Regions from separate parts of the Vibrio sp. T11.5 genome, predicted to be linked through region 3. Evidence: predicted binding sites of a transcription regulator. Region 3 holds the regulator's gene; each other region holds the start of a gene.
The links. Region 3 encodes MetJ, which represses methionine synthesis genes. Its sites were predicted from a motif close to TTAGACNTNTANANGTCTAA; they were not measured.
Positions count from the first base shown of each region.

Region 1: a site for MetJ is predicted at 1,531-1,550, ahead of metH (methionine synthase). Genes of this name have one in related genera too.
Region 2: a site for MetJ is predicted at 1,577-1,596, ahead of metE (5-methyltetrahydropteroyltriglutamate--homocysteine S-methyltransferase). Genes of this name have one in related genera too.

Region 1 is NZ_JAPPTP010000034.1:315-3,603, reverse strand. Features, by position in the region: gene metH (methionine synthase) at 1-1,474, opposite strand, end outside; gene OH455_RS21525 (cation:proton antiporter) at 1,644-2,960, shown strand.
Region 2 is NZ_JAPPTP010000005.1:117,483-120,771, forward strand. Features, by position in the region: gene metE (5-methyltetrahydropteroyltriglutamate--homocysteine S-methyltransferase) at 1-1,385, opposite strand, end outside; gene metR (HTH-type transcriptional regulator MetR) at 1,661-2,572, shown strand; gene OH455_RS07620 (DUF4250 domain-containing protein) at 2,604-2,804, opposite strand; gene OH455_RS07625 (hypothetical protein) at 2,875-3,289, opposite strand, start outside.
Region 3 is NZ_JAPPTP010000019.1:28,019-31,307, reverse strand. Features, by position in the region: gene OH455_RS17165 (malic enzyme-like NAD(P)-binding protein) at 190-1,467, shown strand; gene metJ (met regulon transcriptional regulator MetJ) at 1,555-1,875, opposite strand; gene OH455_RS17155 (O-succinylhomoserine (thiol)-lyase) at 2,097-3,266, shown strand; gene OH455_RS17150 (bifunctional aspartate kinase/homoserine dehydrogenase II) at 3,263-3,289, shown strand, end outside.

The DNA.
Region 1 (3,289 bases), on a different contig from region 3:
CCTGTCCTACTTCATCAAACGCCATTACGATGACAGCAGCACCATAGCGACGGATTAGCTTAGCCTGCTCAATAAACTTCTCTTTGCCTTCTTTGAGCGAGATAGAGTTAACAATACCTTTACCTTGAATACATTTCAGTCCGGCTTCAATGACCTCCCACTTAGAAGAGTCGACCATGATAGGTACTTTAGAGATCTCTGGCTCAGATGCACACAGATTGAGGAAACGCACCATACATGCTTCGGCATCCAACATGCCCTCATCCATATTGATATCGATGATCTGAGCGCCATTTTCCACCTGCTGCCGAGCAACTTCTAACGCTTCATCATAGAGCTCTTCTTTAATCAAGCGCTTGAAACGAGCAGAGCCAGTCACGTTAGTTCGTTCACCAACATTGACGAATAAAGTGTCTTTTTCAATAGCTAGCGACTCAAGACCAGACAAACGACACGCCACATTTAAGTCTGGGAGTTGACGGGGAGCCACACCTTCAACGGCCTCTGCCATCTGACGAATATGTTCTGGTGTGGTACCACAACACCCGCCTATTAAGTTCAGGAAGCCGCTTTCCGCCCATTCTTTAACGTGCTTGGCCATGTCCTCTGGTGAGAGGTCGTATTCACCAAATGCATTCGGTAAGCCCGCATTCGGGTGCGCGGAGACAAAGCTTTCTGAAATACGTGACATTTCTTCAACGTATGGACGGAGCTCGTCTGGGCCTAAAGCACAGTTCAAACCAAATGACAGCGGCTGAACGTGACGTAGTGAATTGTAAAACGCTTCCGTTGTTTGACCAGAAAGCGTTCGTCCTGAAGCATCAGTGATCGTTCCCGAAATCATGATCGGTAATCTAACACCCATCTCTTCGAAAACACTGTCGACAGCAAAGGCACAAGCCTTCGCATTTAAGGTATCAAAAATCGTTTCAATTAGAATGAGGTCTGAGCCACCTTTAATTAAGGCGCGCGTCGATTCAGAATACGCAGCAACTAGCTCATCAAACGTAACATTGCGATAACCGGGGTCATTTACATCAGGTGAAATCGAACAAGTACGGTTCGTTGGGCCGAGAACACCGGCCACATAGCGTGGCCTATCTGGGGTTTTTGCCGTCCACTCGTCTGCCACTTCGCGAGCGAGCCTAGCAGCTTCAAAGTTTATTTCTTCACTCAGGCTTTCCATATCGTAGTCAGCCATTGCGATGGTCGTTGCGTTAAATGTGTTGGTCTCAAGAATATCCGCGCCAGCTTCCAAATACTCGGCATGGATATCTTTAATTAATTTGGGCTGTGTCAGAACCAAAAGATCATTATTGCCTTTCAGGTCACAATGCCAATCGGAAAAACGCTCACCTCTATAGTCAGCTTCTCCCAGCTTATGGCTCTGGATCATGGTCCCCATACCACCATCTATCAGTAAGATGCGCTTACTTAGTTGAGCTTCTATCTGTTGTCTTATATTACTTCCCACAGTACAGCCTCATTCCTTTAGTTATCTTTCCATCCTATCACACATTAAAAAGGAGTCTAGACGTCTAAATGACTAAATTAATCACCTCTACATGACAAAAAAGTGTTTGCTATTTAATCACGTCGAGAACAAAATTCTCCTTCATAATTTGTTACATCCTGGGTATCCAATGTCGGTCTATTACACTCTCTGTTTTCTGTCCGCAGCAGCAATGTTAATCGCTTTTGTAAACAGCAAGATAGGTAAAATGCAAACCACAATTGCCATCACTGCAGGCTCAATGGTTTTATCTCTTCTTATTCTTATTGCAGGTCAAAACAACTGGTTCCATTTAACAGAAATTGCTTCGAAGACAATGTCGAGCATTAACTTCGAAGATTTTTTGCTGAAAGGGATCTTAGGCTTTCTCCTATTTGCAGGCGGTTTGGGGATTAAACTCCCTCATCTTAAAAACCAAAAATGGGAAATTACAGTGCTCGCGCTGGGAGCAACACTGTTCTCGACCTTCTTTATTGGTTTCGCACTTTATGGTTTCTGCCATTTGATAGGCGTGCAATTCGACTTAGTTTACTGCCTATTATTTGGTGCATTAATCTCTCCAACTGACCCAATTGCAGTACTGGCTATCGTAAAAAAGCTGGATGCGCCGGAACGTATCTCAACCCAGATCGAAGGTGAGTCCTTATTTAACGATGGTTTTGGTCTCGTCATTTTTGTCACCCTGTTTACGATCGCTTTTGGCACTGAAGCGCCAACGGTTGGAAGCGTGACAATGCTGTTCATTCAGGAAGCCATTGGCGGCATCGTCTATGGTTTTGCACTTGGCCTGCTGTTCCACTACCTTATCAGTGCGACCGATGACCACTCTATGGAGTTACTACTGACCATAGGTATACCGACCGCTGGCTATGCGTTTGCTGAAGTTCTGCACGTTTCAGGACCATTAGCGATGGTGGTATCCGGTATTATGATCGGGAACTGGACCCGATTTATCGGATTCTCTAAAGAAAGTGAAGATCACCTCGATCATTTCTGGGAGCTGGTCGATGAGTTCCTCAACGGCGTTCTGTTCCTATTAATAGGTATGTCGATGTTGCTATTTGAATTCCATAAGGAAGATTGGATTCTCATGGCGTTTTCAGTTCCATTAGTACTCGCTGCTCGCTATCTAAGCGTGTTCTGTTCATATATTGGATTTAAACGTCATCGTCAGTACAACCCTTGGTCAGTAAAAATTCTGACTTGGGGTGGGCTACGAGGTGGTCTAGCGTTAGCGATGGCGCTTTCCATCCCTTCAGGGATTTGGGTTATCCAAGACAAACTCATCGACGTAAAAGAAATCATTCTAGTCATGACTTATTCTGTCGTGGTGTTCTCGATCCTCGTTCAAGGTTCGACAATCACTCCTATGATAGAAAAAGCAAAGAAAGCAGAGAAAGAAATGCAGCCTGAGCCGAGCTCAGTGAAGTCATCTGATAAAGAATAACCAATATCGAATTACCCATTTGAAAGCCGCTCTATGAGCGGCTTTTTGTTATCCGGCGATAAACAGAGATGGACGCTTATTCACTTTCAGGGCTGGAATCAATAGGGTGGAATCAATAGGGTGGAAAGTTGTTTGAGCAGATTGTAACTATCTGTAGATAGGAGTTGATTATGACTTTCACCAAGAACCAAGTTCCTATACTGGTCTATGCGCAAATGGCGGTAAATTCACTTTTGTTTCGCCTCCATAACTAGTTATAGAGCCGTCAGTCAATCTTTAAGTAAATAGTTTTCCAATAACAGATCAACTGCAAAGCTTAAGTTTCTCGG
Region 2 (3,289 bases), on a different contig from region 3:
ACATATTCAGAGTCAGACAATTGACCAGTACGGTAAGCACTTCTCTGAACTCGTATTTCGTCAGTTTGAGGAAATGAGCCAATAGTCGTTGTTGGGAAAAGTGGTAAACCTAGCACGGCACTTTGATACTCTGCGCGTTCCTCATAGGGTGCGCTACGCTCTGCCAGCGATTGGGTGATTTGATTTAATCGCTCCTGCACCTGAGGTTTGTTGACATGTGTTGCGGTTTTTCGAGCCTCAATTGGAGCACTATAGACAACACATTCTTTAATGGCTTGCTGGTTGCCGTCCAGTGCTTTGCCTAACAAAGCAACTTCATGCACCTTTTGTTTGGCGAATGCGAACCAGCTGCGAACTTCTTCGGACAGCTCTGGTTCAAAATCTAAATCAACCGGACTATGCAGTAATGAACATGAACTCGCGACCCATAACCTATCACCTAATTGCTGTTTAACAGGCTGCAAAAGCTCAAGCTGTGTACTGAGATCAGCGCGCCAAACGTTTCGTCCATTAACCACGCCTGCGGACAGTACCCACTCTTTGGGTAAACGAGATACTACGGTGCTCAGTTGCTGAGGTGCGGCCGCTAGGTCAATATGCAAACCATCAACATCGAGTTCAACAATCCTATCTAATGTGTCATCGACAGAATCAAAATACGTTGTCAGTAGCACTTTAATATCACTGCGAATCACTTGATAGGCGAGTTTGAATGAAGATAACCAAGGTTTTTCGAGTTCTAGTGACAAGACGGGCTCATCTATCTGCACCCACTCAACCCCTTGCTTAGATAGCTTTGATAAGATGTTCTGATAAGCCGTAAGAAGGCGCGGTAACAGGGTTAGGCGGTCAAACCCTTCATCCACCTCTTTGCCAAGATAAAGATAGCTGATGGGCCCCAGTAGAACAGGTTTCACCTTATGACCTGCTTTCGTTGCTTCATTCACCTCTTCAAACAGCTGCGGCCAACTGACGTCAAAGCTATCATCTTCACTGAACTCTGGCACAATGTAATGGTAATTGGTGTTGAACCATTTGGTCATGTCTGACGCCGCAGAACCATCACAATCGCAACTCACCTGCGACTGCCCACGTCCCACTTTGAACAAGGTATCCAGATCCGGGAAGCCATCTCGGTGGCGTTTAGGCACGTGGCCCAACAATAAAGTCGTGGTAAGTACATGGTCATACCATGCGAAATCACCGGCAGTAACGAAACTCAGCTCGGCATCAGATTGTGTCTGCCAGTTTTTGCTACGGAGCTCGGCACCAATGGCCTTTAGCTCAGCCTGTTCAATTTCACCACGCCAGTATTTCTCCAACGCAAACTTAAGTTCACGCTTTTCACCAATTCTTGGGTATCCCAAAATATGAGTTGTTGTCATAGCCCTAATCCTTCTGGTTTGTAATCGTAGATGCATGTGCTGTTCAAACGACATGAAAGGCGTCTGGATGGCTAAACTATCTCGCTAACCTAGTGACGGAACAAGTTCCAATTATTCAACCTGTTTATTAGATTATTTCATGTTACTTATGCTCTACATGTAAAAGCTCTATATTAAAATCATTTATAATTTTAGACGTCTAGATGTTTACACCCCTAAAAAATGCAGGTAAGTTAGCTATATTCATCATCAGTGATTACGGTTGAAGGGATTTCATGATCGAGCTTAAGCATCTGAAAACATTAGCAACGTTACGAGATACGGGGTCGTTAACCGCCACCGCAACGACGTTACATCTGACTCAGTCAGCCTTGTCTCATCAAATAAAAGATCTCGAAGCCAGAATTGGCGGCCAGTTGTTTCTGCGCAAAACACGCCCGGTAAGGTTCACATCTGAAGGCGAGATTCTTCTGAGTTTGGCGGATCAAGTGCTGCCACGATTAGCGCGAGCAGAGAATGAACTTGCCAGCCTGAAAGAAGACGTTAATGGACGCCTGCACATGGCAATTGAATGTCACTCATGCTTCCAATGGTTAATGCCTGCGTTGAGAGAGTACCAAGTTGCTTGGCCAAGCGTGACTCTGGACTTCTCATCGGGATTTGGTTTCGAGCCTCTGCCTGCGTTGATGAGTGGCGAGTTGGATTTAGTCATTACCTCGGATATCCAGCCTAGGTCAGAAGTCCATTACGAACCCTTATTTGATTTTGAAATGCGCCTTGTCACCGCGACCAATCACCCATTGGCGGCAAACACATCTGTCGCACCAAGTGATTTGGAAAACGAAACCATGTTGTCTTATCCGGTACAAAAAAACCGACTTGATGTGGTGAAACATTTTCTCCACCCAGCAGGCATTGAACCAGCAAAATGGAAACAGGCTGACAATACTCTGATGCTAGTCCAAATGGTCTCAGCAGGCTTGGGAGTCGCCGCATTACCAAATTGGGCCATCAGCGAATTCTCTCGTCAGGGGTTAATAACCAGTATTTCGCTTGGTGATGGTTTATGGCGACGCCTTTTTGCCGCGACTCGCAACTCAGACAAAGATAAACGTTACCTTCAGGCGTTTTTTAATACCGCACGACAACAATCGAAGAGCCATTTAGAAGGGATAAAAACAGTATGAAAAAGGAGGCATTCAGCCTCCTTTTTACATGTTATCTGTCGTAAGATTTAAACTGATTGGTGAGAGGATCATACTGATAACCGAGGACATCGAGCTTGCCAATCACAATTTCGATATCCATTTCATACATGGTCACAAGCTCCTCAAAACTGTGACATTCCAATCTCAGCTTTTCGTTAACGATACCAAGCAATATGACGCTATCTAATCTTCCAACATTACTTAGATCCATAGCCACACTCCTGTGCTGATCACCTAACACAAGCGTAGCTTCAAATCCTCAAATTTAAAGTGAGTCGCTTCTAAAGAACGAACAAGCCTTGATTAAACGTTGTGGCTGAAACTAACGTCAGTAATGCTACTGCTAACTGAACTTTGTTGACGGTTTTCGACACAATGATGTGCCAAGACCAGATGAGAACTGAAGTAATCAGAAGTGCAAAACCTATCAATAAAGGTTGAGTCGCCTGAGTTAAGGTGTCTTCTTCTAGGCCAATGGCTTTTAAAAGAATCGCTAAGCTCATCAACATCGCAGAAATAACGCCCGTTACCGGCAAAATACGATGAAAAGCCTGCAGCCTAGTGCGAGCGACCGTGAGCAGCAAATGAGCAAACAGAGCGCCAAGAAGAATGATCTGAACGAATACGTTTATACCGGCCGCTAAATCAGGCTGTTCACCAATACCAATCGCGACATAAGACAGCGCCAACCCATTG
Region 3 (3,289 bases):
CGAATCATTCAGAGTAATATCTTCCACTGTTTGATATTCGCCAGCCACATCTCTAACCATCTGGTCTTATCTCCTGTCATTTAGCACATTTTATTGCTTTAGCTCGCATTCTGACCTTTGCAGCTTGACTTAGTTACTCTAGAATGGGTTCCCCCCTATCCTAATTATTAATAACGAGTACCTACACCTATGTCCGATGACAATCACCAAGAACTATCCCCTGAAGAACAATTCCGTCAGCAAGCATTGGATTACCATGCCTACCCTACAGCAGGCAAGATTTCGGTTGAGCTGACAACACCAGCTGAAACGGCAGGTGATCTAGCGTTAGCATACAGCCCAGGCGTGGCTGAGCCAGTACGTGAAATTGCTCAGAATGCAGATAATGTCTACAAATATACCTCTAAAGGTAACATGGTAGCGGTTATCTCCAACGGAACAGCTATTCTTGGTCTTGGAAACTTAGGTCCGCTGGCATCTAAGCCTGTCATGGAAGGTAAAGCTCTCCTGTTCAAACGCTTTGCAGGTTTGGACTCTATCGACATTGAAGTCAAACACCGCACGATCGAAGAGTTCGTCGATACCGTCGCTAACATTGCCGATACCTTTGGAGGTATCAACCTCGAAGACATCAAAGCACCAGACTGTTTTGAGATTGAAAAACAGCTGATCGAGCGCTGTGATGTACCGGTTTTTCACGACGACCAGCATGGTACAGCTATCGTCACCGCAGCAGGTATGCTTAACGCAATTGAACTCCAAGGCAAAAAGCTAGAAGATGCTACGATTGTTTGTCTTGGCGCCGGTGCTGCAGCAGTGGCTTGTATGGAACTACTGATTAAATGTGGTGCGATGCGTGAAAAAATTTACATGCTTGACCGCAAAGGTGTTATCCACACTCGCCGTGATGATCTCAACGAATACAAGCAACTATTTGCCAACAACACTGACAAGCGTACACTGGAAGACGTAATTGAAGGTGCTGACCTATTCTTGGGCGTATCTGGCCCGAACTTACTCGCACCTGAAGCACTAAAACTGATGGCTGATAAACCTGTGGTCTTCGCATGTTCAAACCCAGACCCGGAAATCAAGCCAGAGCTGGCACACGAAGTACGTGATGATTTAATCATGGGTACAGGCCGTAGTGACTACCCGAACCAAGTGAACAACGTGTTGTGTTTCCCATTCATCTTCCGCGGCGCTCTAGACGTTCGAGCTAGCGAAATCAACGATGAAATGAAGCTCGCTGCCGTAGATGCCATTCGTGAACTAGCGAAAGAAGACGTTCCAGCAGAAGTATTGAAAGCCGCTGGCGTAGATAAGCTGGAATTTGGCCCTGGTTACATCATTCCTAAACCGATGGACTCTCGCCTATTGCCACGTGTCGCAAAAGCGGTTGCTCTTGCAGCAGTAGAGTCGGGTGTGGCTCGTATTGAAATGCCCGAGAATTACATGGAAGCGTAGGCCTTCCTCTCTAGCAACAAAAAACCGCTGAACATTCAGCGGTTTTTTAGTTTTCAGCAAAATAAAAACAAGGCGCGCCGCCAGTTATTACTCTTCGTCATAGGCTTCGAATTCAATACCCATCTCAGTCATGAGTTTTTTTACTTCCGCCGGGATATCATCTGGGCGATCTTTACGCAAATCTTCATCAGTCGGTAATGGTTGGCCAGTATAAGCATGTAGAAACGCTTCACACAGCAGCTCACTGTTTGTCGCATGGCGCAAGTTATTGATCTGACGACGCGTTCGCTCATCAGTTAAAACCTTCAATACTTTCAATGGAATAGAAACTGTAATCTTCTTTACTTGCTCGCTTTTTTTTCCATGTTCAGCATACGGACTTATGTATTCGCCGTTCCAATCTGCCATTGCGCACCTTTATGATTCATTATGTATAAAGTTAGAAAGCGTAATTTTAGCGGGATTCATGTCCACAAGCAAAGACATATAGACGTCTAGAAGTGTTGACGTCTCAAAAAATGAGAAGTAAAGTGAAGGGATATACGATTGGAATAACATATATCTAACATCCGGCAATTAGGTATAGTGTAGTCTCCAGTCAAGTCACTACAGTTCGAAAGGAAACACTTATGAGCGCCCGTAAACCAGCCACAATCGCGGTACGTACTGGTATCGAGTCAGACACTCAGCATCATGCCGTTGTGCCACCTATTTACCTCTCGACTAACTACGGATTTCCCGCCTTCGGTGAAGTGCCCAAATATGACTATACTCGCTCAGGTAACCCAAACCGTGGTTTGCTAGAAAAAGCGCTCTATGAACTGGAGTCTGGTAGAGGCGCAGTAGTAACCAACTGTGGAACCTCAGCATTAAACCTGTGGGTCTCCGCATTTCTTGGCCCAGATGACCTGATCATTGCGCCACACGATTGCTACGGCGGTACGTACCGTTTGTTTAACACCCGCGCTCAGAAAGGTGACTTCAAGGTTCAGTTTGTCGATCAGTCTGATCAAAAAGCCTTGGACGACGCCATTGCAAAGCAGCCTAAATTGATTCTGTTAGAAACACCGTCCAATCCTCTGGTTCGAGTCGTCGACATAGCCGCAGTATGTGAAAAAGCCCGTCAAGTTGGAGCATTGGTTGGCGTCGACAATACCTTTTTGACTCCTGTGTTCCAAAAACCTCTAGAGCTAGGGGCTGACTTCGTCATTCACTCAACAACCAAATACATTAACGGCCATTCAGATGTGATTGGTGGTGTGGTAATCACCAAAACTGAGCAGCATGCTGAAGATCTTGCTTGGTGGGGCAACTGCATCGGTGCGACTGGTACACCATTCGACAGCTATATGACATTACGCGGTATTCGCACCTTGGGTGCACGAATGAAAGTGCATGAAGAAAGCTCGGCACAAATCCTCAATTACCTGCAGTCTCAGTCTCTGGTGGGGAACATCTATCACCCTAGCTTGCCGGAACACCCTGGTCACGAGATTGCGAAAAAGCAACAGTCTGGATTCGGCTCTATGCTTAGTTTTGAGTTTGCAGGCAGCTTTGAACAGCTCAAGCACTTTGTTAGTGAGCTAGAGCTGTTCTCACTCGCCGAATCACTTGGCGGTGTAGAAAGCCTGATTTGCCACCCAGCGTCAATGACACACCGAGCTATGGGTGAAGTCGCATTAGCAGAAGCTGGTGTTTCACAGCAACTGCTCCGCCTTTCCGTCGGCCTCGAAGATGCGGATGACCTGATTGCCGATCTTGAACAAGCATTCAGTAAAACTCGGGAGGCGTTGTCATGAGTCAGCAGCGCCAATTGCATAAA